One region of the Streptomyces sp. NBC_00637 genome, then DNA from elsewhere that is predicted to be linked to it. Evidence: riboswitches for the same ligand, from Rfam matches in the RefSeq annotation. Region 1 holds a riboswitch; each other region holds the start of a gene.
What was found. A riboswitch is a leader RNA that binds a small molecule or an ion and turns the genes downstream of it on or off. The one in region 1 is predicted to bind cobalamin.
Positions count from the first base shown of each region.

Region 2: another riboswitch for cobalamin. It lies ahead of OG440_RS07230 (ABC transporter substrate-binding protein); the one in region 1 lies ahead of OG440_RS28985 (cobalamin biosynthesis protein).
Region 3: another riboswitch for cobalamin. It lies ahead of OG440_RS03020 (CbtB-domain containing protein); the one in region 1 lies ahead of OG440_RS28985 (cobalamin biosynthesis protein).

Region 1 is NZ_CP109046.1:6,605,208-6,612,731, reverse strand. Features, by position in the region: gene OG440_RS29010 (hypothetical protein) at 1-1,305, opposite strand, end outside; gene OG440_RS29005 (alpha/beta hydrolase) at 1,523-2,659, opposite strand; gene OG440_RS29000 (class II aldolase/adducin family protein) at 2,746-3,477, opposite strand; gene OG440_RS28995 (anion permease) at 3,948-5,216, shown strand; gene OG440_RS28990 (hypothetical protein) at 5,251-5,472, shown strand; cobalamin riboswitch at 5,569-5,711, shown strand; gene OG440_RS28985 (cobalamin biosynthesis protein) at 5,811-6,809, shown strand; gene OG440_RS28980 (cobyric acid synthase) at 6,806-7,524, shown strand, end outside.
Region 2 is NZ_CP109046.1:1,667,401-1,674,924, forward strand. Features, by position in the region: gene allB (allantoinase AllB) at 1-8, opposite strand, end outside; gene OG440_RS07200 (IclR family transcriptional regulator) at 277-1,074, shown strand; gene OG440_RS07205 (DUF5955 family protein) at 1,148-1,435, opposite strand; gene OG440_RS07210 (NTP transferase domain-containing protein) at 1,654-2,265, shown strand; gene aceB (malate synthase A) at 2,449-4,083, shown strand; gene OG440_RS07220 (SelT/SelW/SelH family protein) at 4,112-4,399, opposite strand; gene OG440_RS07225 (HipA family kinase) at 4,396-5,310, opposite strand; cobalamin riboswitch at 5,469-5,594, shown strand; gene OG440_RS07230 (ABC transporter substrate-binding protein) at 5,655-6,749, shown strand; gene OG440_RS07235 (FecCD family ABC transporter permease) at 6,746-7,524, shown strand, end outside.
Region 3 is NZ_CP109046.1:699,733-707,256, reverse strand. Features, by position in the region: gene OG440_RS03045 (hypothetical protein) at 1-432, opposite strand, end outside; gene OG440_RS03040 (hypothetical protein) at 867-1,505, opposite strand; gene OG440_RS03035 (DUF1996 domain-containing protein) at 1,577-3,013, opposite strand; partial or broken gene OG440_RS03030 (acyl-CoA dehydrogenase) at 3,205-3,339, shown strand; gene OG440_RS03025 (enoyl-CoA hydratase/isomerase family protein) at 3,336-4,412, shown strand; cobalamin riboswitch at 4,501-4,655, shown strand; gene OG440_RS03020 (CbtB-domain containing protein) at 4,691-4,912, shown strand; gene OG440_RS03015 (CbtA family protein) at 4,935-5,699, shown strand; gene OG440_RS03010 (FAD-dependent oxidoreductase) at 5,896-6,984, shown strand; gene msrA (peptide-methionine (S)-S-oxide reductase MsrA) at 7,176-7,524, shown strand, end outside.

The DNA.
Region 1 (7,524 bases):
GAGCAGGGCCGGGACGGTCGGCTGGAGCGCGGACTCCAGGTGGCGTACGAGCATCGGCGCCTCCCCGTGGTCGGCGACGGCCGCGGCCGTGTCGACCCACAGCCAGGTGGCCTCCTGCCGGGTGAGCACCTCGTGGGCGTCCTCGGGGTCGACGCCGTCGTGCTCGGCGAGCCAGAGCAGCGCGTACGGCCGCAGGGTCGGTTCGTCGACGACCGCGCGGACGTCGGGCTCGGCCGGGGCGCCGACGACGCGCAGCGCCTCGAAGGCGAGGCCGCGCAGCAGGGCGTCGTCACCGCGGGCGGCGAGCAGCAGCTCGGCGACGGCGCTGCCGACGGTCCGGGCGGCGAGCCAGGCGCGGTATTCGGAGCGGGCGGCGTTCGGGCGCAGCTGGGCGCAGCCGCGGAGCATGGCCTCGGCGGACTGCTCGATGTTGCCCGCGGGGCTCTGCGCGGCGACGCAGATCTGCTCCAGCTTGACCCAGACCGCCCAACTGCCCAGCGGGGTGAGCGTGGCGTGGCCGGAGCCGTAGGTGAGGGCGCCCACGGCGGCGAGGGCGCGCAGGGCCCAGTCGAGGAGCGGGACGAGTTCGGCGTCCTGGGCGGGCTCCGCCGGGTCGGCGTCGGCGGAGAGGACCGGGGCGATGGGGGTCGCGGGTTCCGAGCCGGCGCCGTAGGGCACCTCGCAGCGCTCGGTGCGCAGTTCGGTGACCCGCTGGCGCAGCAGGTCCAGGAGCTGTTCCACGGGGACGGGCCCGGCGGAGAGCTGGAGGAAGGAGAGCACCTGCGGCATGGCCGAGACGACCTCGGCCACGGCGGCGGGCTCCTGGTCCCCGGGCTCCGGGGACGCGAGCGACCAGGCGTCGAACAGGGCGACCCAGCCGCGCAGGACGGCGCTGTCGTCACGGTTCCAGGCGCGTAGCCGCCAGCCGGGGCGGGCGCTGCCGCCGTGCACCTCGACGAGGCCGGCGAGGCGGGCGGTGTCCCAGTCGGCGCGGATCCGGTCCGTGGTCAGGCCCAGATCCGCGGCGGCCCGTTCGGCGGTCGTGTCGGAGAGGGTCGCCTTGCCGTCGGTCGTGGCGGCGTCTCGGCCGGGGCCGAGGGCGTTGTCGGCCCAGCGGGCGACGCGGGCCGCGGCGGCCAGTCCGGAGCGCGCCATTCTGGCCAGCTCCGCGGGGGCCGGGGTGCCCTCCGGCGGGCGGGGTGCGGGGCGGCGCGGGCGCCGCTCGTTCACAGCTGAGGGGGCGGCGGCCAGGGGTCGCGGGCGGACGAGTCGAAGCCTGGAGTCGCGCGGGATACGGGACGTCACGGGTGCAGTCTTCCGGTTGACGGTCCGAAAACCCAAACGGAATGTCACGGCGGGCTACGGGACTGGCCAAGGCAGGGGGTTCCGTGACGGTGCGGGAGGCGCCTTCAGGCCAGTGGTACGGGCTTGAACGGAACCGGCGGCACCGGGTTCGCGGCCCGTTCGCGGGCGCATCCGGACGGGAGATCCGGCGGCTTCCGCGGGCGCCTCGCGTCGGCGGTCACATCAGCGGGGTCAGGAAGCGGCGCAGGGCCTCCTCGTAGGCCGCGGGGTCGGGGTTCCACATGGCGCCGTGCGGGGCGTGCGGGACGGTGTGCAGGGTGACCAGCCCGGGGCGGAGGGCGGCGAGACGGCGCGAGGCGTGCCAGGGGGCGACGGTGTCGTCGGGGCCGTGCAGGACGAGGGTCGGGACCCGCAGCCGGTCCGGATCGGCGGCCGCGTCCCGGTGGCCGCCGGGGCCGGAGTACAGGCCGGTGCGGCCCTCGGCGGCGCGGACGGCGAGCGGCAGCAGCACCCCCGGGGTGTGCCGGGCGGCGGCGAGGGCGCGCACCGTCGTCCGCCAGTCCAGCACCGGGGAGTCCAGCACCAGCCCGGAGACGAGATCGCGCAGCCCCGAGTCGGCGGCGGCCCGCAGGGCCATGGTCGCGCCGGTGGACCAGCCGAACAGGACGACGCGTTCGGCGCCGTAGCGCACGGCGTACCGCATCGCCGCGTCCAGGTCGCGCCACTCGGTCTGGCCCAGGTGGTTCAGGCCGTCCGGGGAGCGGGGCGCGCCGAGGTCGCCGCGATGGGCGAGGGCGAGCACGGGGAAGCGGCGGCGGTGCAGGAAGCCCAGGACGTTCAGGACGTGTTCCCGGGTGGTGCCCAGGCCGTGCACGGCGATCACCCAGGTGCGGCGCGGACCGGGCACGAACCAGGCGGGCAGGTTGCCGAGTTCGCCGGGGACGTCGATGTCGGCGTGGTCGAGACCGAGGGCGCTGCCGGGGTCGCCGACGTACAGGTTGGGGGTGAGCCAGACCGCGTCGCCGGGGTTCAGGGTGCCGTGCGTGACCCGCTCCAGGCGGCGCGCGACGGTGTCGGCGGAGTGCGGGGCGGTGGGCAGGACGGGGCCCACGACCGCGTGGGAGCCGTTGCCCGCGAGGCCATAGGTGCCGGGGCGCAGGGTGGCCAGGTCCCGGGTGAGGGTGATCCGGCCGGCGGCCGTGCCGTGCACGGTGAGCCGGGGTTCGGTGGGCAGGGGCCGGCCGGGCGGCGCCTTCAACGCGGCGTCGCTGGCCAGTCGGCCTGCGGCGACACCGGCGGCGCCGGCGGCCAGGGCTGCGGTGACGGCGGCGGCCGCCGCTTTGACAGTGCGCACCCGCCCAGTGTCCTGGCCCGCCCCGCTCCCGGCCAGTGGTGGGAGCCGTCGGAGGACGGCGGTTCACTTTCCCGCCGCCCGGCGTCTCACTCCCGCTGCCCGTACCCGCGCAGCCGCTCGCCCGCCTCGGCGACCTGTTCCTCCGTCAGGAGGGTGGGGTCCAGGCCGGGAACGGAAGAGGCCGTCAGCCACAGGCGGCACATCCACTCCAGCTGGGCCGTGCGGTCGTAGGCCTGGTCGAGGGTGCTGCCGTGGGTGAGGGTGCCGTGGTTGCGCAGAAGACAGCCGCTGCGGCCGGCGAGGGCGCGGAGCACGTTCTCGGCCAACTCCTCGGTGCCGTACGTCGCATACGGGGCGACCCGGACGGGCCCGCCGAGCGCGCTCGCCATGTAGTGGACGAGGGGCAGCTCGCCTACGAGCGTCGAGACGGCGGTCGCGTGCACGGCGTGGGTGTGGACGACCGCCCCGGCCTCCGTGGTGCGGTAGACGGCGAGGTGCATGGGGAGCTCGCTCGTCGGGCGCAGGGTTCCGAGCACCTGCCGGCCGGTGAGGTCGACGCCCGTGACGTCGTCCGGGGTGAGCCGCTCGTAGGGGACGCCCGACGGGGTGACCAGCACGGTGTCGCCGACACGTACGGAGACGTTGCCGGACGTCCCGACGACCAGCCCGTCGGTCACGGTGCGGCGGGCCGCCGTCACGAGCGCCTCCCAGGCCCGCGCCTCCTCGATGCCGGCGTGCCTGCCCCGCCGGTGCGCCCGGTCCGGTGCCCCGTCCCGGTGACCCCGGGCGTCCCCCTGCTCGCGTCGCTGCTCAGCCATGCCGTGATCCTGCCAGGAGGCGCGGGCCGCCGCCGGGCGCGGGCGCGACAGGCCGGAAACCGACCCTCCGGCGGCTCGGACCCGCGGGCCGCGCTCGTCCGGCCGGGAGGCCGAAGAGCCCGGCCGGGAGGCCGAAGAGCCCGGCCGGGAGGCCGAAGAGCCCGGATATTTCGTACGCAATCGGGGCGCCCGGAGCGCCGCCGGCCGTTCCCTGCCGCCCGCCCAACTACGGGGACGGCGACCCCTCGCCACCGGGTGACCGACATCTCGTCCAGGCCCCCGGGACGCGGCCGCGCGGGCCCGCCGAACGTGGGTGGCCTTACGGCGCTCGGCGCCCGCCGGGGCGGCGGGACGGGACACCGCCGCGACCCCCTCACACAGACACCCGGACGCCCTTCCCAGTTCATCTTCCGTTCACCCAGATTGCCTACGGTCAACACACCAATGACTTCGAACGATTGCCTGGGTAAATGGAAAGCTTCTCGCTGATCCTCGCGATTGTGGTCGTTACCGCACTCGCGTTCGATTTCACGAACGGTTTCCACGACACCGCCAACGCGATGGCCACCACCATCTCGACCGGCGCACTCAAACCCAAGGTCGCGGTGGCCATGTCCGCCGCGCTCAACCTTGTGGGCGCTTTCCTCTCGGTGGAGGTCGCCAACACGATCTCCAAGGGTCTCGTCGACGAGACCGGCATCCGTCCCGAGGTCATCTTCGCCGCCCTGGTCGGCGCGATCCTCTGGAACCTGCTGACCTGGCTGGTGGGCCTGCCGTCCAGTTCCTCGCACGCCCTGATGGGCGGCCTGATCGGCGCCACCATCGCCTCCGCCGGTATGGGCGCGGTGCATGGTGACGCCCTGGTCACCAAGGTGCTGATCCCGGCGATCGCGGCACCGATCGTCGCGGGTGTCGCGGCGATGCTCGCGACCCGCCTCTCCTACACCCTCGGCAAGAAGGCCGACGGCAAGGCGGCGGCCAAGGGCTACCGCGCCGGCCAGATCGCCTCGGCCGGCCTGGTCTCGCTGGCCCACGGCACCAACGACGCGCAGAAGACGATGGGCATCATCACGCTGGCCCTGGTGGCCGGCGGCGCCGTCGCCCCCGACTCCGACCCGCCCACCTGGGTCATCCTGTCCGCCGGCATGGCCATCGCGCTCGGCACCTACCTGGGCGGCTGGCGCATCATCCGCACCATGGGCAAGGGCCTGACCGACCTCCAGCCGCAGCAGGGCTTCGCCGCCCAGACCAGCGCGGCCACGGTCATCCTGGCCTCCTCGCACCTCGGCTTCTCCCTCTCCACCACCCACTCGGTCTCCGGTTCGGTGATGGGCGCGGGCCTGGGCCGCAAGGGCGGTGTGGTCCGCTGGTCGACGGCGACCCGGATGTTCGTCGCGTGGGGCCTGACGCTCCCGGCGGCGGCCCTGGTGGGCGCGCTCGCCGAGTCCGTCACCGGCCTGGGCGACTGGGGCACGGCCCTCGTCGCGGTCTTCCTGATCGCCTCCAGCGCGGCCATCTGGAAGGTCTCCCGGCGCGAGGTCGTCGACGCCTCGAACGTCAACGAAACCGACGAGCCGGCGGGCGTCGTCACGACGGCGATCGCCGTCGTCGCCCCGCCGCCCACGGGCACCCTGGCCGAGGACCTCACGGCCGCCCGCACGACGGACCTGACGGCCACGATCCTCTCCCCCACCCCCGAGCCAGTGACCCCGGCCGCTCCCCCGGCCGCGGCCGTCTGAGCCCGCGCACCCGGTACGAAGGAAGAGAAGCAGTATGAAGATCGACTGGGCGGCCCTCGGTTCCGTCTTCGGCGTCAGCCTCGTGATCACCGTGGGCCTCGTCGCCCTGTTCACCCTCGGCGTCATGGGCCTGTCGCGGCAGGAACGCGCGTCGGCGCAGGGTGGTTCGGCCACCCTCGCGGTGACCGGTGCCTACGCGTGCTTCGCGGCCTGCGCGGCGGCGGTGGCGTACGGGATCTCACTGATCATCGCCTGACGCACCATCGAACACCCCTTGGCGTTCACCACCCCGCCGGCCGGCTCCGTGTGGGGTTCTGCACACTCCAGCCTCGCAGGTCAACAGCAAGTTGACGGCTCTTGCGGGCCATGGTGGACTGCCCGAGCCATGTACGGCGGCAGAAGAGGAAGCCGGTGCGAATCCGGCGCGGTCCCGCCACTGTCACCGGGGTAGTAACCCCCGGGAGCCAGGAACTCTCGCCGCCGGTCTCGTCGAACCAGGGCGTGGACACCCTGAGTGAGGACATATCGCCATGCTCGCTCGGCAGTTGAGGTACAGCACCAGGTCGTTTCCCGGCCCCACGGCCGGCTGAGCCGATGCGTGCCGATCGCCTCTACGCGTACGGCGCCGCCACCGGCCTTCTGGTCGACCTGCTGCTCGGCGATCCGCGCCGGGGGCATCCGGTCGCCGCGTTCGGGCGGGCCGCCGGTGCCGTCGAGCGACTGCTGTGGCGGGACGACCGGGGACGCGGAGCCCTGCACGCCGTCGTGTGCGCCGGTGGGGCCGTCGCCCTGGGAGCCGTCGCCGAACACGCCGTACGCCGCTCCCCCGTCGCCGCCGTCGCTCTCGTCTCCGCCGCCACCTGGGCGGTGGTCGGGGGCAGTTCGCTGGTCCGGGAGGCCCGCGCGATCGGACGGGCCCTCGAAGCCGGCGACGTCGAGGCCGCCCGGGAGCGGTTGCCGCACCTGTGCGGGCGGGATCCGCACGCGCTGGACGCCGACGGGATGGCCCGGGCGGTCGTGGAGTCCGTCGCCGAGAACACCTCCGACGCCGTCGTGGGGGCGCTGGTGTGGGGGGCGGTGGGCGGGGTGCCGGGTCTGGTCGGGTTCCGGGCCGTCAACACCCTGGACGCCATGGTCGGTCACCGGTCGCCGAGGTATCTGCGCTACGGGTGGGCCGCCGCCCGCCTCGACGACGTCGCCGGATGGCCGGGGGCCCGGCTGACCGCCGTGCTGGCCGCCGTCGCGGGGGACGATCCGCGCGGTGCCGTACGGGCCTGGCGGGCCGACGCCCGCAAGCACCCGAGCCCCAACGCCGGGCCGGTGGAGGCGTCGTTCGCGGGCGCCCTCGGCGTGCGGCTGGGCGGAACCCTGTCGTACGCCGGTCGGGTCGAGCACCGGCCCGTGCTGAACGGCGCGGCCGGACGCCCGGTCGTCGCCCCGGACATCGAACGTGCCGCGCGGCTCTCCCGCCGCGTCGGCCTGCTCGCGCTCGGCGTGACCGTCGCCGCCCGCGTCGTCGCCACCCGCCTCGTCGCGAGGAACCAGGGCGGCCGGAGGAATCAGAGGAACCAGCTGAAGGGGCGTACGACATGAGCGGGGGTCTCCTCGTCGCCGGCACCACCTCCGACGCAGGCAAGAGCGTCGTCACGGCCGGGATCTGCCGGTGGCTGGTGCGGCAGGGGGTGAAGGTCGCGCCGTTCAAGGCACAGAACATGTCCCTGAACTCGTTCGTGACGACGGAGGGCGCCGAGATCGGGCGGGCCCAGGCCATGCAGGCGCAGGCCTGCCGGGTGGAGCCGACCGCGCTGATGAACCCCGTGCTGCTCAAGCCGGGCGGGGAACAGAGCAGTCAGGTCGTGCTGCTGGGCAAGCCGGTGGGCGAGATGAGCGCCCGGGGGTATCACGGGGGGCGTCAGCAGAAACTCCTGGGAACCGTTCTCGACTGCCTCGCCGAGTTGCGGGGCACGTATGACGCGGTGATCTGTGAGGGGGCGGGCAGTCCCGCCGAGATCAACCTGCGGCGGACCGACATCGTGAACATGGGTATCGCGCGGGGCGCGCGGCTGCCCGTGCTCGTCGTCGGCGACATCGACCGCGGCGGCGTCTTCGCCTCGTTCTTCGGCACCGTCGCCCTGCTCTCGCCCGAGGACCAGGAGCTGGTCGCCGGGTTCCTGGTCAACAAGTTCCGGGGTGACGTCTCCCTGCTGGAGCCGGGCCTGGAGATGCTGCACGGGCTCACCGGGCGGCGGACGTACGGCGTTCTGCCGTTCCGGCACGGGCTCGGGATCGACGAGGAGGACGGCCTGAG
Region 2 (7,524 bases), 4.9 Mb from region 1:
TCGGACACCCGGACCCCTCTCTTCCGTTCTCATCCGGTGACGCGGGAGAAACTTCCGCGTAACGGAATTCAACGTTCTGTTGAAGGAGTCTTCCCTCCCGCCCCCACGCCGTCAAGGGCACGCTCCCCCTAGAGTGCACCCACCCCCGGCGCTCTGGACTTTTCCACATGTCGGAATTAAGATTCCGACCAGCAGAATCTAGTGACGCGCAAGCGAGGAGTCAACCGACCGCCGGGTAGGCTTCAGCCCTTCCGCCAGTTTCGAAAGGAACGCGCCGTGCCGACGTCCAGCGCCAGCACCACCGACTCCGCCAAGTCCGCCGGCGGCGGGGTCCAGTCCCTCGAGCGCGCCTTCGATCTCCTCGAGCGGATGGCGGACGCGGGCGGCGAGGTCGGCCTGAGCGAGCTGTCCGCGAGCAGCGGGCTGCCCCTGCCCACCATCCACCGCCTGATGCGCACGCTGGTGGTCTGCGGTTACGTCCGTCAGCAGCCCAACCGGCGCTACGCGCTGGGCCCCCGGCTGATCCGGCTCGGCGAGTCCGCCGCCCGGCTGCTGGGCACCTGGGCCCGCCCGTACCTGGCCCGCCTGGTCGAGGAGACCGGCGAGACGGCCAACATGGCGCTGCTCGACGGTGACGAGATCGTGTACGTGGCGCAGGTGCCGTCCAAGCACTCGATGCGGATGTTCACCGAGGTCGGCCGCCGTGTCCTGCCGCACTCCACCGGCGTCGGCAAGGCGCTGCTCGCGGGGTTCCCGGACGACGAGGTGCGCGCCCTGCTCGCCCGCACCGGCATGCCCGCCGCCACGGACAAGACGCTCACCACCCCCGACGGCTTCCTCGCGGCCCTGACGGACGTACGGAACACCGGCTACGCGGTCGACGACAACGAGCAGGAGATCGGCGTGCGCTGCCTGGCGGTGCCGGTGCCGGACTCCCCGACCCCGGCGGCCATCTCCATCTCCGGCCCGGCGGGCCGCGTCACGGAGGCGGCCACGGAGAAGATCGTGCCCGTGCTGCGGCAGGTCGCGGTGGAACTCTCGCAGGCGCTGACGAGTTCCGGGCCGGCGGTCTGAGACCTGCCGGCCGGATCACGCGGCGAGGGCGGGAGGGCGCGCGCGTCCGCCGTGTCGCCGTGACCGCCGGACCTCAGCGTCCCGGCGCGCGCCCGAACAGTTCCACGGCCTGGCGCACCTCCGACAGACTCCGGGCCAATGCGCTCACCGAGCCGATCGCGCCCGCGATCAGCAGCAAGGAACGGCGTAACCGGGGGACTTCGGGGATGCCGTGGGTCACCATGGCGGCGAGCGCGGCGAGTTCGTCCTCGGCGATCGCGCGGTCCGGGAACTCGACCGGATACGTGGCGAGCTCCCGGCGCAGCCGGGACACCGCGGTCCGCAGTCCCGCCACCCTCGGATCCTCGTAGCTGCCGGTCACTGCCCTCTGCCTCAAGCTTCGCAACACAGCTCTCCCCCCGCGCGCTCCGCTGAGCGCGCGTGCGCGCCCACCCGCCCCGCAGCCCCTCCCGTGCCGGCCGGGCACCGGAGGACGCGCGGGTCAGTAAACGCCACCCGATGCGGCGCGCGCCACTGCGCGGACCGAAATTCAGCCCCACGAAACCGCACGGCCGACGCCACGTCAGGTATGCAGGACGCATGACGCAAAAGGAAGACCCCGCCGCGCACCAGGTGGCCGGTCTGCTGCTCGCGGCCGGCGGGGGCCGCCGGCTAGGCGGACGCCCCAAGGCGCTGCTCGAACACCGGGGGCGGCCGCTCGTCGAACACGCGGTGGAGGTGCTGCGTACGGCAGGCTGCGCGCGGGTTCACGTGGTGCTCGGGGCCGCCGCCGACGCCGTACGCGAGCGGGCGCGGCTCGACGGGTGCGTGCTGGTACCGAACCCGGAGTGGGAGCAGGGCATGGGTACGTCGCTGCGGGCCGGGCTCGGCTCGCTCGCCGGGACCGGGACGCGCGCCGCGCTGGTCCTGCTCGTCGACCAGCCCGGCATCGGGCCGCGGGCCGTGGCCCGGGTGCTGGCCGCGTGCGAGGGTGAGTCCTCGCTGGTCTGCGCCGCCTACGACGGCGTACGGGGCCATCCCGTCCTGCTGGGGGCCGCCCACTGGGCGGGCGTGGCGGCGACCGCCACCGGCGATCGGGGGGCACGCGCCTATCTCGGGGAGCACGAGGAGGCGATCACCCTCGTCGAGTGCGCGGACGTGGCCCGCCCCTTCGACATCGACACCCCGCAGGATCTCGCGCACCTCGAGTGAGGGACCTGGCACGGTGCGCCACCTTGCCTCGACGCGGAGAGTCTCGACATCAACAAATCATTGAAGTTCCACGATGAGGAAACTAGTATCCACTGATCAGAAGGGCTCGGTCCGCCCGGGACCCCGCCCGCCGTACCCGGTTCGACTGGCACCCGGTGCCACCGCTGAAGGAAGTGACCGCTCATGTCCGCACCAGCGCCGTCCCCGCTGGCCATCGTCGACGCCGAGCCCCTCCCCCGGCAGGAGGAGGTCCTCACCGAGGCGGCGCTCGCCTTCGTGGCCGAACTGCACCGGCGGTTCACCCCGCGCCGGGACGAACTCCTCGCCCGGCGCGCGGAGCGCCGCGCCGAGATCGCCCGCACCTCCACCCTGGACTTCCTCCCGGAGACCGCCGCGATCCGCGCCGACGACTCCTGGCGGGTGGCCCCCTCCCCCGCGGCGCTGGACGACCGCCGGGTCGAGATCACCGGTCCCACCGACCGCAAGATGACCATCAACGCCCTCAACTCAGGCGCCCGGGTCTGGCTCGCGGACTTCGAGGACGCCTCGGCGCCCACCTGGGAGAACGTGGTCCTCGGTCAGATCAACCTGGCCGACGCCTACACCCGCCGCATCGACTTCACGGATCCCGGGTCGGGCAAGTCGTACGCCCTGAAGGACGAGGGCGAGCTCGCCACGGTCGTCATGCGCCCGCGCGGCTGGCACCTGAACGAGCGTCACCTCGTCGACGCCGAAGGCCGTCAGGTCCCGGGCGCACTCGTCGACTTCGGGCTCTACTTCTTCCACAACGCCCGGCGTCTGCTCGACCTCGGCAAGGGCCCGTACTTCTACCTCCCGAAGACGGAGTCGCACCTGGAGGCCCGCCTCTGGAACGAGGTGTTCGTCTTCGCGCAGGACCATGTCGGCATCCCGCAGGGCACCGTCCGCGCCACCGTGCTCATCGAGACGATCACGGCCGCGTACGAGATGGACGAGATCCTCTACGAACTCCGCGACCACGCCTCCGGGTTGAACGCCGGCCGCTGGGACTATCTCTTCTCCATCGTGAAGAACTTCCGTGACGGCGGCGCCAAGTTCGTCCTCCCGGACCGCAACGCGGTGACGATGACCGCCCCGTTCATGCGGGCGTACACCGAACTCCTCGTGCGCACCTGCCACAAGCGCGGCGCGCACGCCATCGGCGGGATGGCGGCCTTCATCCCGTCCCGCCGCGACGAGGAGGTCAACAAGATCGCCTTCGAGAAGGTCAAGGCGGACAAGGACCGTGAGGCGAAGGACGGTTTCGACGGGTCGTGGGTGGCCCACCCGGACCTGGTGCCGATCGCCATGGCCTCCTTCGACGCCGTGCTCGGCGACCGGCCGAACCAGAAGGACCGGCTGCGCGAGGACGTCGACGTCAAGGCGGCCGACCTGATCGCCGTCGACTCCCTGGAGGCGAGGCCGACGTACCCGGGCCTGGTCAACGCCGTGCAGGTCGGCATCCGTTACATCGAGGCCTGGCTGCGCGGCCTGGGCGCGGTCGCCATCTTCAACCTGATGGAGGACGCGGCCACCGCCGAGATCTCCCGCTCGCAGATCTGGCAGTGGATCAACGCCGGAGTGGAGTTCGAGCACGACGGGACCACGGTGAAGGCCACGCCGGAGCTGGCCCGCGAGGTGGCGGCCCGGGAACTGGCGGCGATCCGCGCGGAGATCGGCGAGGAGGCCTTCGCGGCCGGCCACTGGCAGCAGGCGCACGACCTGCTGCTGACGGTCGCCCTCGACGAGGACTACGCGGACTTCCTCACCCTGCCCGCCTACGAGCAGCTGAGGGGCTGAGCACCGGCACCGGCACCGACCCGCACGCTCATCTCTCCGAGTGGCCCAGGGACTTCCCCGGGGCCACTCGGTCGCGTACGAGCTTCTTCACCGCCGTGGGCTCCGGGAAACCCTGTTCGCGGCGGTCCCAGACCACCTCGTCGTTCACCCGCACGACGAAGACGCCGCCCGTGCCGGGCTTCAGGGCGAGTTCCGTCAGCTCGGCCTCGAAGGTCGTGAGCAGCTCCTGCGCCAGCCAGGCCGCGCGCGGCAGCCAACGGCACTGGGTGCAGTACTCGATCTCGACCCGCGCGCTCGCGTCACTCGATCCGCTCATCCGAGGTGCACCGACCAATCCTGTTCCGCGGCCGGCCTGCCGTGCAGGTCGGGGACCCGCTTGAGCCAGTCGGGCCGTCCTTGCCGTGTTCGCGCCGCGCGCCGGGCCTCGTCGGCGGCGAGTTCCCGCGGGTCGGGGAAGTCGGTGGGCAGCCAGGCCGCGGAGGCCCGCACGCGCGCGTGGAGGTGGCGCACATACGCCTCGCGGACCGCGTCCGGGGTCGCGAACCCCGCTTCGCCGGCCAGCCAGGCGTCCGGTACCTCCGCCACGATCCGGCGCAGCAGCTCCTCGGTCACCCGGGGCGCCAGCTCGGCGTCGGCCGCCCGGGTGTCCGGGGCATTGCGGCCGAGGGCGTGGTGACGGAAGTCGTAGGGCTTCCCGGGGTCGGCGCCGTCCCAGCGGTGGTGGAAGACGAGGGCGGCGCCGTGGTCGATGAGCCACAGCCGCGGCGGGACGGTGCCGAACGTCGGCCAGACCATCAGGTTGGAGCTGTGGACCGTCCGGTCGACGTTCACCGTCAGGGCGTCCAGCCAGACGATCCGCCCCGCCTCCAGCGGCTCCACCGGGAAGGCCTCCGCGACCTCCGGCGTGAAGTCCGCCGCGCCCGGCAGGAAGTCCATCCCGAGGTTGAGTCCCGCGCTCGCGGCGTGCAGGTCCCGTACCTCCTGGTGCGGTTCGTCCGCCGCGATCGCCGGGTCGAAGTGGACCAGGACCAGTTCGGGAAAGCGCAGCCCGAGCGCACGCGCCAGCTCGCCGACGATCACCTCGGCGACGAGCGCCTTGCGGCCCTGCGCGGAGCCCGTGAACTTCACGACGTAGGTGCCCAGGTCGTCGGCCTCGACGACGGCGGGCACCGAGCCGCCCGCTCGCAGCGGAGCGAGGTAGCGGGTCGCTGTGACCTCGGTCAACATGCCTGCCTCCCTCTGGCCCGGGTGAGCATAGTAACCAGGCGTGACGGTCGGCGAGAGGTCCGATCCCCGTACGAAACGGCCCGCGGGCGGCCCGGGTGGCGTGTGGTAGCTTGCCAAGGCCAGTCGAACCCATGTGCGCACGCAGGTGTGCACGGGTCAGGGAATCCGGTGCGAATCCGGAGCTGACGCGCAGCGGTGAGGGCGACGGGCGGGGTATCGGCCACTGGACGGCGTACGCGGTCCGGGAAGGCGCCTCGTCCGGGTGACCCCGAGTCCGAAGACCTGCTGGCGCCCCCGCTGCCGCAGGACGGCCGGGGGGAGCACCGTACGACCGGGCTTCGCGCATGAGCCCTCGACGCCGAAGGAACCCTGTGCCGTTCGCACGTGCCGTCCGCCCCGCCCGTCCCGCCGTCCTGTTCCTGGCCGGTGCCCTGCTGCTGACGGGCTGCGGCTCCACCGGTCCGGCGGCCGGTCCGGCGGGCACCTCCGCTTCGGCGGGCGGGAGCGAGGCCGCCGGCCGTCCGGTCGTTCTCGACAACTGCGGGCAGCGGGTCGCGGTCGACGGTCCGCCGCGGCGGGCCGTCTCCCTCGACCAGGGCACGACCGAGATCATGCTCTCCCTCGGGCTGGCCGACCGCATGGTGGGCACGGCCACCTGGACCGACCCGGTGGCCGAGGGCCTGGAGAAGGCGAACGCGAAGGTGAGGCGCCTCGCCGACAACGCCCCCTCCTTCGAGACGGTGCTGGACACCGAACCCGACTTCGTCGCCGCCTCGTTCGCCTCCACCCTCGGCAAGGGCGGGGTCGCGCCCCGCGAGGAGTTCGAGAAACTCGGCGTACCCACCTACCTCTCCCCCTCCGACTGCGTCGGCAAGGACAACAGCGGCGACGGCGACGGCGTCCGCACCGAGCCGCTGACCTTGGACGCGGTCTATGGCGAAGTCCGCGACCTGGCCGAGGTCTTCGGCGTCCGCGAGCGCGGCGAGCGGCTCGTCGCCGAACTGAGGAAGCGGGTGGCCGAGGCCACCGCCGGCCTCGACGCCCGGGGCGTGACCCTCATGTACTGGTTCGCCAACTCCCAGTCGCCGTATGCCGCGGGCTGCTGCGGCGCTCCGGGCATCGTCACGCACGAGCTCGGCGCGAAGAACGCCTTCGACGACACCGAGGAGGAGTGGCCCCAGGTCGACTGGGAGACCGTCGCCGACCGCGACCCCGACCTCCTCGTCCTCGGCGACCTGACCCGGCGCCGGCAGACGGCGGAGAGCGCGGCCGGGAAGATCGCGTTCCTGGAGTCGAACCCGGTCACCAGGAACATGAGCGCGGTGCGCGAGAAGCGGTACGTGCTGGTGTCCGGACAGTCCATGAACCCGACCATCAGGACCGTCGAGGGCATCGAGCGGGTGGCGGCGGCGCTGCGCGCTCACGGCCTCGCGAAATGACCGGCGCACCGGCGTCCACGGCGGCGGCCGTCGGCGGACCGCGCCGCGCGCTGCTGTGGGCGTCCGGTCTCGCGTCGCTGTGCGCCTCGGTCGCCGTGGCCATCACCATCGGTCCCGCGGACATCGCCGTCGGTGACGTGTGGTCCGCGGTCGCCGCCCATCTCGGGTGGGGACAGGCCGAGTTGACACCGCTGCGGGACGGCATCGTGTGGAACCTGCGGCTGCCGCGCACGCTGCTCGCCGCGGTGTGCGGCGCCGGCCTGGCGGTCTGCGGGGCCGTGATGCAGTCCCTGCTGCGCAACCCGCTCGCCGACCCCTTCGTCCTCGGGGTCTCCTCCGGCGCCTCGACCGGCGCGGTGCTGGTCGTCGTCCTCGGCGCGGGCGGCGGCCTTCTGTCGGTCTCCGGTGGCGCCTTCCTCGGCGCGCTGGTCTCCTTCGCGCTGGTGCTGCTGCTCAGCCACACCCTCGGCGGCACCACGGACCGGGTGGTCCTCGCCGGAGTCGCCGCCATGCAGCTGTTCTCCGCGCTGACCTCCTTCGTGGTGATGACGGCCGCCGACGCGGAGACGACCCGCGGCATCCTGTTCTGGCTGCTCGGCTCGCTCAGCGGCGCCGACTGGACGGACGTGAGCGTCGGCGCGGCCGCGCTGGTCGTGGCGCTGGTGGTCTGTCTGGGCCACGCCACGACGCTGGACGCGTTCGCCTTCGGGCAGGACGCGGCCCTCTCCCTCGGCGTCTCCGTGGCCCGCACCCGGCTGGTGCTGCTGTGCACCAC
Region 3 (7,524 bases), 5.9 Mb from region 1:
GTGGACGGTCCAGGTGTCCCGCAGGGCGCCCCGGAGCACGCGCCGCAGCTCCTTCTCGTCCGCCGGGAGCGGATTGGTGGCCAGGAACCGCTCACCGGTGACGGTCTCGTTGCCCCACGGCGTGTCCGCCTCCCAGGACCAGAACATCTCGGCGGGCGACGGCCACCGCTGGTCCCACGGCCGCTCGGCCTCCGCCGTCAGCGTCCATTCCTGGCCCGGGCCCGCCCACTCGGCGAGCCTCAGCCGGGCACGGACGGTCACCTCCTCCGCGACCAGCCACCGGGCCTCGAAGGCCGTCTCCCCCTCGGGGGTGTCGGTGTCGGGCAGCTCCGTGAAGTCCTGGACGGTCTCGGCGTCCTTGAGCGCCTGAAGATGCCTGCGCAGGACGTCCGGAGCGGCGGGGCCGGTGTGACGGCCACGGGTCTGCCACACCGTGGAGGGCGTCGTGGGCAAAACGGTCGCGGAGATGAGTGTGAGTCCATTCGTGAGGGCGGTGACGACGTGGCGACGGCGTGCGAAGGCCAGTATCACTCGCCGCGGGGGGTGCGCGATCAAGCGGGTCGGTGGCGCGGCCGCCCGGAGGCGTCCCGCCGGCATGCCCCTTCCCCGGTGCGACACCGGTCACGCGTCCGGATCCGGCCTCCGCGCCGAGGACCGGTGCGGGGGTGTGCGCCACTCGTACGGGGTGTGCGCCGTTCACCACGGTCGACGCCTCCGCACCCGTGGGCCCGCCGGTCCCCAGGCCCGAGAATCGGAACCGGTGGACAGGGCTCGCCCACCATCCGCACAGGGGTGAGCCCTGTCCTTCACGACGTCGCCGGGAAGGCCCGCGGCGCCGGGGCCCGGGGGAAACCCGGGCCGCCGGCTCATCCGGCGCGGAGGGCCCCGCGTTCCGCCCGGGCGCGCAGCGGGAGTGATCCGCCCCTTGCGACCCCCGCGGTGAGCAGGGCGAAGCCCAGGGCGAAGCCGAGCATGGTCCACACGCCCCGGGGCCAGAAGATGTGGCTGTCCCTGAAGGACCAGCCGGCCACCAGAAGCACCACGGTTCCGGGCAGGACCCGGGCGCCGTGCTCCGGGTAGAGGGCGACCGCCGTGGCCACGACGGCGACGACGAGGGCGTAGGCGCCGACCTGCCCGAGCGACTCGCCCGTGTCGTAGAGGGGGTACTTGAGCGGGCCGATGCTCGCCGTCCCGGCAGCGTGCTCGACCGCGGTCCCCGCCGCGATGCCGGCCACCGCGTCCAGGCCGGTGTAGAAGGCCGCGTACAGGAACGCGCTCACCCAGGCGACCACCGTGGCCAGGCCGGCGAGGTCCGGTCGGGGGCGGCGCCGGAGAGGGACGAGGAGGCCGACCGTGAGCAGCGGGAAGACCGGCAGCAGTGCGATGTGCAGATGTGTCCAGTCCGCGGCTGTCGCCCTGGACAGGCCGTGCGGGTGGGCGGCGCCCGCCGCGGCCAGCAGAAGGGGCGCAGCGGTGACGAGGGCGATGTTCCGGATGGTCGACACCTCGCGATCGTAGGCGCGTCACGTCACGTGAGGCGGCCGTGTAAGGGCTTCGTAAGATCTTGTGAGTCGGTTCAGCCGCAGCGGCGACCCGAGTTGATGCAGGAGACCGCCTGGTTCATGAGCCGGTCGCTCATGACGTTGATGAAGTCGTTGTGGTCCGTGACGGCGCTGTGCCGCTGTCCCTGGAAACCGTCGACGGCGAAGTCGGGTGCCGCGGGGGCCCTGTAGGTGAGCCGCATGGTCAGCTGCGGGATGGCCCTGAAGCCCCGGGCGCAGTTGCCGCCCGCGTCGGCGAAGGCGACGTGGCTGCGGTGATCGGCGCTGTCGACGTTGCGGCCGTCCCAGCAGCTCTGGAAGGCGAAGCTGCGGACCACCTTGCTGCCGGCGGGACAGATCGGGTACTTGTCGGTGAGCTGCACCCTGTTCTCGAAGCCGGTGCAGCTCCAGTGGGCGTTGGCGTTCTTGGTGCCGTTCGTGAAGGCCTTGGCGTCACCGGTGATGATCCGCAGGAAGCGGGGCATCGCCACGACCTTGCCGGTGGGGCTGCCCTGGTAACTGATCGAGACGGTCGCGGGCACCAGGATGGCTCCCTTGTTGCCCTCGGCCCCACCGCCGAGGGCATGGGCGTCGGGGCCCTGACGGGTGGTGTCCCGCAGGACGGGCCAGTAGTACGCGGACCGGTCGCCGTTGGTGCATGAGGTGCCCTGGGCGCTCAGGGACTCGTTCGTCGAGTTGAAGTCCACCTTCCGGTTGCCCACGTAGTCGTGGACATGGTGTGCCCCGTTGCTGACACCCGGAGCCACGATGTCGTTGTCCGAGTTGTGCTGTCCCTGTTTGTTCACTCCGCACCGGGAGATGAACGCTCCGGTCGAGGCGCCTGCCTGCCGGCGGACCCTGGGCACGTTCGGGGCCACCTTGGTGATGTCGACGAAGTCGGCCGCGGTGGGCCCGTCGTCGCTCCGCTCCGCGGCACCGGACCCGTTTCCCTGCTGTCCGGCGTCGCTTCCCTCGCCTCCGTCGCCCGGTGCGCCGCCCGGGCTCCGGCTCGCGGCCCCGGCCCCGGACGGATCGAGGCCGAGGGTGCAGGCGGCGAGGCCCTCCAGCCCCGAGGGCTTGGCGGCCACCCGCCCGATGGCGATGGCGATCCGTTCGATGGCCGCCGCCCTCTTGCCTTCGAGGGGGCCGAGGATCGCGTTCTGCACGAAGTTCGGGCCTCCCTCCCCACGGGTGTCCACCAGCCGCCGGTCGGCCTGCGCGGTCTGTCGGTCCAACAACTCCAGATTCCGGTCCACTTCGGTTCGCGCCTGCCGGGGAACGGCAGGCAGTGCGCCCTTCACGTCCGGGCAGCTGATCGTCCGGGCGGACCGCGTCGTGGGGGCGGCGGCGGTGACGTCGGACGCGTTCGCGGCGTAGTTCACGGCCACGAGACCGCCGCCCCCTGCCAGCAACGCCGTGACCGCCAGGATGGCGTTGCGGCGGCTTCGGCCGCGCCTGTGATCTGCTCGCATGAGGACTCCCGATTTCACGATGTGGTTCTCGGCTCGGCGGCGACGCGCGTCGCTCGTCGGCCGGGGAGCCCTCAGCCTCACCCAAGTCGGTTCTCCGCAGCCCTTGTCGAGGCCGTGCGTCATGGACACGTAAGAACTGTGCGCGGCGGCCGTGACACCGTCGCGTCGGGTCGGCTTCCCACGTCGGCGGCGGGGGCCGGCGCTACCGCGGCCACCACGGAGCAGGGAAGATCGTCCCTGACCTGTGTGCCCGGCGGATCCTGGAAGGAAGCAACGAGATCATGCACGTCCATGTGGCCCGTGGCCTGACGGAGGTATCCGGATGAACGACGTCGAGGACCCCGTCCTGCTGCACACCGCCGGCCGGGCCGGCCACATCACGCTCAACCGGCCGAGGGCCATCAACGCCCTGAACCACGCGATGGTGCGCCGGATCGACGAGGCGCTGACCGCCTGGGAACGCGACCCGGCCGTCGAGACCGTCGTCCTCTCCGGCGCGGGGGAGCGCGGCCTGTGCGCGGGCGGCGACATCCGCGCCGTGCACGACGACGCCCGCGACGGCGACGGCACCGCGTCGGCCGCCTTCTGGCGCGACGAGTACCGCCTCAACGCGCGCATCGCCCGCTGTCCGAAGCCCTACGTCGCCCTGATGGACGGCATCGTGATGGGCGGCGGTGTCGGCGTCTCGGCGCACGGCGGCTTCCGGGTGGTCACCGAACGGTCGAGGATCGCCATGCCCGAGACCGGCATCGGCTTCGTGCCCGACGTCGGCGGCACCTACCTGCTCGCCCGCGCGCCGGGCGAACTGGGCACCCATCTCGCCCTGACGGGTGCGCAGATCGGCGCGGGGGACGCGGTGTCGTGCGGACTCGCCGACCACTTCGTACCGTCCGCCTCGCTGCGCGACTTGGTCGACGACCTCGCCGACCTGCCCGTACGGGAAGCCCTGAACCGTCATGTACATCCCCTGCCGGAAGGGGAGTTGGCCGGCCGGCGGGAGTGGATCGACTCCTGTTACGCGGCCGGCACCGTCGAGGAGATCGTCCGACGGCTGTTCGCCCACGGCGACCCGGCGGCGAAGGAGACCGCCGAGATTCTGCTGACCAGGTCGCCCACCACGCTCAAGGTCACCCTGGTCGCCCTGCGCCGTGCCCGGCGACTCTGCACGCTGGAGCGGGTGCTGGAGCAGGAGTACCGCGTCTCCTGCGCGGCCCTGACCACACCCGACCTGGTCGAGGGCATCCGCGCCCAGGTCATCGACAAGGACCGCAGGCCGCGTTGGTCGCCGGCCACCCTCGCCGAGGTCACGGAGGCCGACGTGGAGCGCTATTTCACCCCGCTCGGCGAACGTGAACTCCGGCTCGCCGCAACGGACATCACCGGGGAGGCCGCCGGGTGAGCGGAACCGGCGCGGCGGGCGCGACCGGCGTGGTGATCCGGGCCACCCCGCCGTGGAGAGCGGCATCACGGCAGGTGGGGCGGTATTGGCCGACGGCCCGACACGCGGTACCGTCGCTCTGATATCGACGACGGCGAGACGGAAGCCGGTGAGAATCCGGCACGGTCGCGCCACTGTGGACGGTGCATCCCGTAAGGGAGCGCATCGCGAGTCAGACCCGTGGCCGTCGTCATGTGCACCACCGAGATGGGACGCGAACTCCCAGAGGAGGTCTTGCCATGGCGCAGCATGTCGCCCAGCCGACTACCACCACGCCCGTCGTACCGGCCAAGTTGCCGTTGAAGGACATCGCCCCCTGGGCGGTCTTCTTCGGTGTCCTGATGCTCGTTCTGCTCTACTTCGTCGGCGCGGAGCAAGGCGCGACCGCCGTCGTCTCCGGCGAGGACGTTCACGAGTGGGTGCATGACGCACGCCACCTGCTCGGCTTCCCCTGCCACTGACGAGGGGAACCCCAGCACACCCATGAACTCCGCAACGGTAAGAAATCTGCTCGTGCGGGGCATGCTCGCCGGCCTCGCCGCCGGCGTGCTCGCCCTGATCGTCGCCTATTTCCTCGGTGAGCCGAACGTCGACAGCGCGATCGGCTTCGAGGAGTCCCACGCCTCCGCCCACGCACACGAGCACGAGGTCGAACTCGTCTCCCGCAGCCTCCAGTCCACCGCCGGCCTCGCCACCGGTGTGCTGTTCTACGGGGTGGCCTTCGGCGGCATCGCCGCCCTCGCCTTCTGCTTCGCCCTCGGCCGCACAGGCCGCTTCACCCCGCGGGCCACGGCCCTCCTGCTGGCGGGGACCGCCCTGCTCGCCGTGTACGTCGTGCCGTTCCTGAAGTACCCGGCGAACCCGCCCGCGGTCGGCGACGGCGACACCATCGGCAAGCGGACCACGCTCTACTTCCTGATGATGGTGCTCAGCGTGCTCCTCGCGGTGGCGGCGGTGATCGTGGGCAAGCGGCTCGCACCGAAGCTGGGCACCTGGTACGCCACCGTCGTCGCCGTCCTCGGCTTCGTGCTCGTCATCGGGCTCGCCTACGCGTTCCTGCCGGCCGTCGACGAGGTGCCGAGCGACTTCCCGGCGGCCCTGCTGTGGCGGTTCCGCCTGTCCGCCCTCGCCATGCAGGTCACGCTCTGGGGCGGCTTCGGCCTCGTCTTCGGCGAACTGGCCGAACGGCTGCTGCACCCCGCGCCCGCCACGCTGAGCGCGGGCACCCCGGCGGTCGCCCCACGGTGACCTGACCGGCAGAGCGATACGCCGAGGGGGCCCACGGAACCGTCCGGGGGCCCCCTCGCGTTCCCGGGCCAGGAGGGTCGGCGGCGCCCGGACCTGCCCCGCCTGGAACCCGAGGATCCGGTCGCCCTTACGATCGAGTGGGCAGCCAAGGCCCGCGGTCCGCTCGCGGGCACCCACTGGATTCCCGGGAGGGACTGTGATCGCCGTCGTCGGCGCCGGGCTCATGGGCGCGGCCACCGCCTGGCAGCTGGCCCGCAGGGGCCACGAGGTCACGCTCGTCGATGCGTACGACGTGGGCCACCGAAACGGCAGCTCGCACGGCAGTTCGCGGATCTTCCGGCGGGCCTACGCCGACCCCTTCTACGTACGGTTGACCGGACTGGCGCACGAGCGGTGGCGGGAGCTGGAGGACGACGGCTCGACCTCGTTGCTGCGTACGACCGGCGGGCTCGACATGGGCGAGGACCGCGACCCGAAGGCGATCGCGGACCTGCTCGGGGCGGCCGGCGTGCGCCACGAACTCCTCGGCCCGCGAGCCGCCGCGGAACGCTGGCCGTACATCCGTGTCACCGGTCCGGTGCTCCACCACCCGGAGGCGGGCGTGATCAACGCCGACGACACCGTCGCCACCTGCGTACGGCGGGCGATCGCCCACGGGGCGCGGGCCGTGTTCGGCACCCGCGTCATCGGCATCGACGTCCGGGGGAACGCGCGGGTGCGCCTGCGCACCGACGACGGCCGCGAGATCGTCGCCGACACGGTGGTGATCGCGGCCGGTGCCTGGCTGCCCGAAATCGGACTGCCCTTCGCCCTGCCGCCGTTGGCGGTGACCCAGCAGCAGGTCTTCCACTTCCGGCAGCGGGACCCCTCCGTCGAGTGGCCGACCCTGGTCTGGGACGGGGAGCTTCAGCTGTACGGCCTGCCGTCCGGAAGCGACGGGGGCCCGCTGCCCGCGGTCAAGGTCGCCGAGCACGACCGTGGGACCCCGGCCACCGCCCGCACCCGCAGCGGGGTGGCCGACCCGTCGTCGCGGACACGCGTGAGCGGCTTCGTCCGCGACCGCCTCCCGGGCCTCGAACCCGACCCGGTCGCCGAGGCGACCTGTCTCTACACCACCACCCCGGACGAGGACTTCGTCCTGGACCGCCACGGCCCCTTCGTCGTCGTCTCCCCGTGCTCCGGGCACGGCGCGAAGTTCACGCCGCTCATCGGCGCGATGGCCGCCGACCTCGCCACCGGCCGCGTCGAGCCCCTTCCCCGCTTCCGCCTGGGACGCGCGGCCTAGGGCGGTCGGCAGGCGGGGCCGCCTTGACGGTGGCGGAACCGTTGCCCGCGCCCGAGGCGGCCGGGCCGATCGCGTGGGTGCGGAATTGTTCAGGCCTCTCACGTGCTGTTGTATCCACGAAGGCTGGGTCGTCCACGGTGTGCGCGCGAGCAGCGCGAGGGGCCGGGGCGAGAGAGACGGAAGGTGCTGAGATGGCAACGCAGACGCAGAGGGCCGTGCTGGCGGGCGGATGCTTCTGGGGGATGCAGGACTTGATCCGCAGGCTCCCGGGGGTGACGGCGACCCGGGTCGGATACACCGGCGGTGACGTGCCGAACGCCACCTACCGTCACCACGGCACCCACGCGGAGGCCATCGAGATCCTCTTCGACCCCGAGCAGACCGACTACCGCACGCTCCTGGAGTTCTTCTTCCAGATCCACGACCCGAGCACCGCGAACCGCCAGGGCAACGACATCGGCCTCAGCTACCGCTCGGCGATCTACTACGTGGACGACGAGCAGAAGCGGGTCGCCGAGGACACCATCGCGGACGTGGACG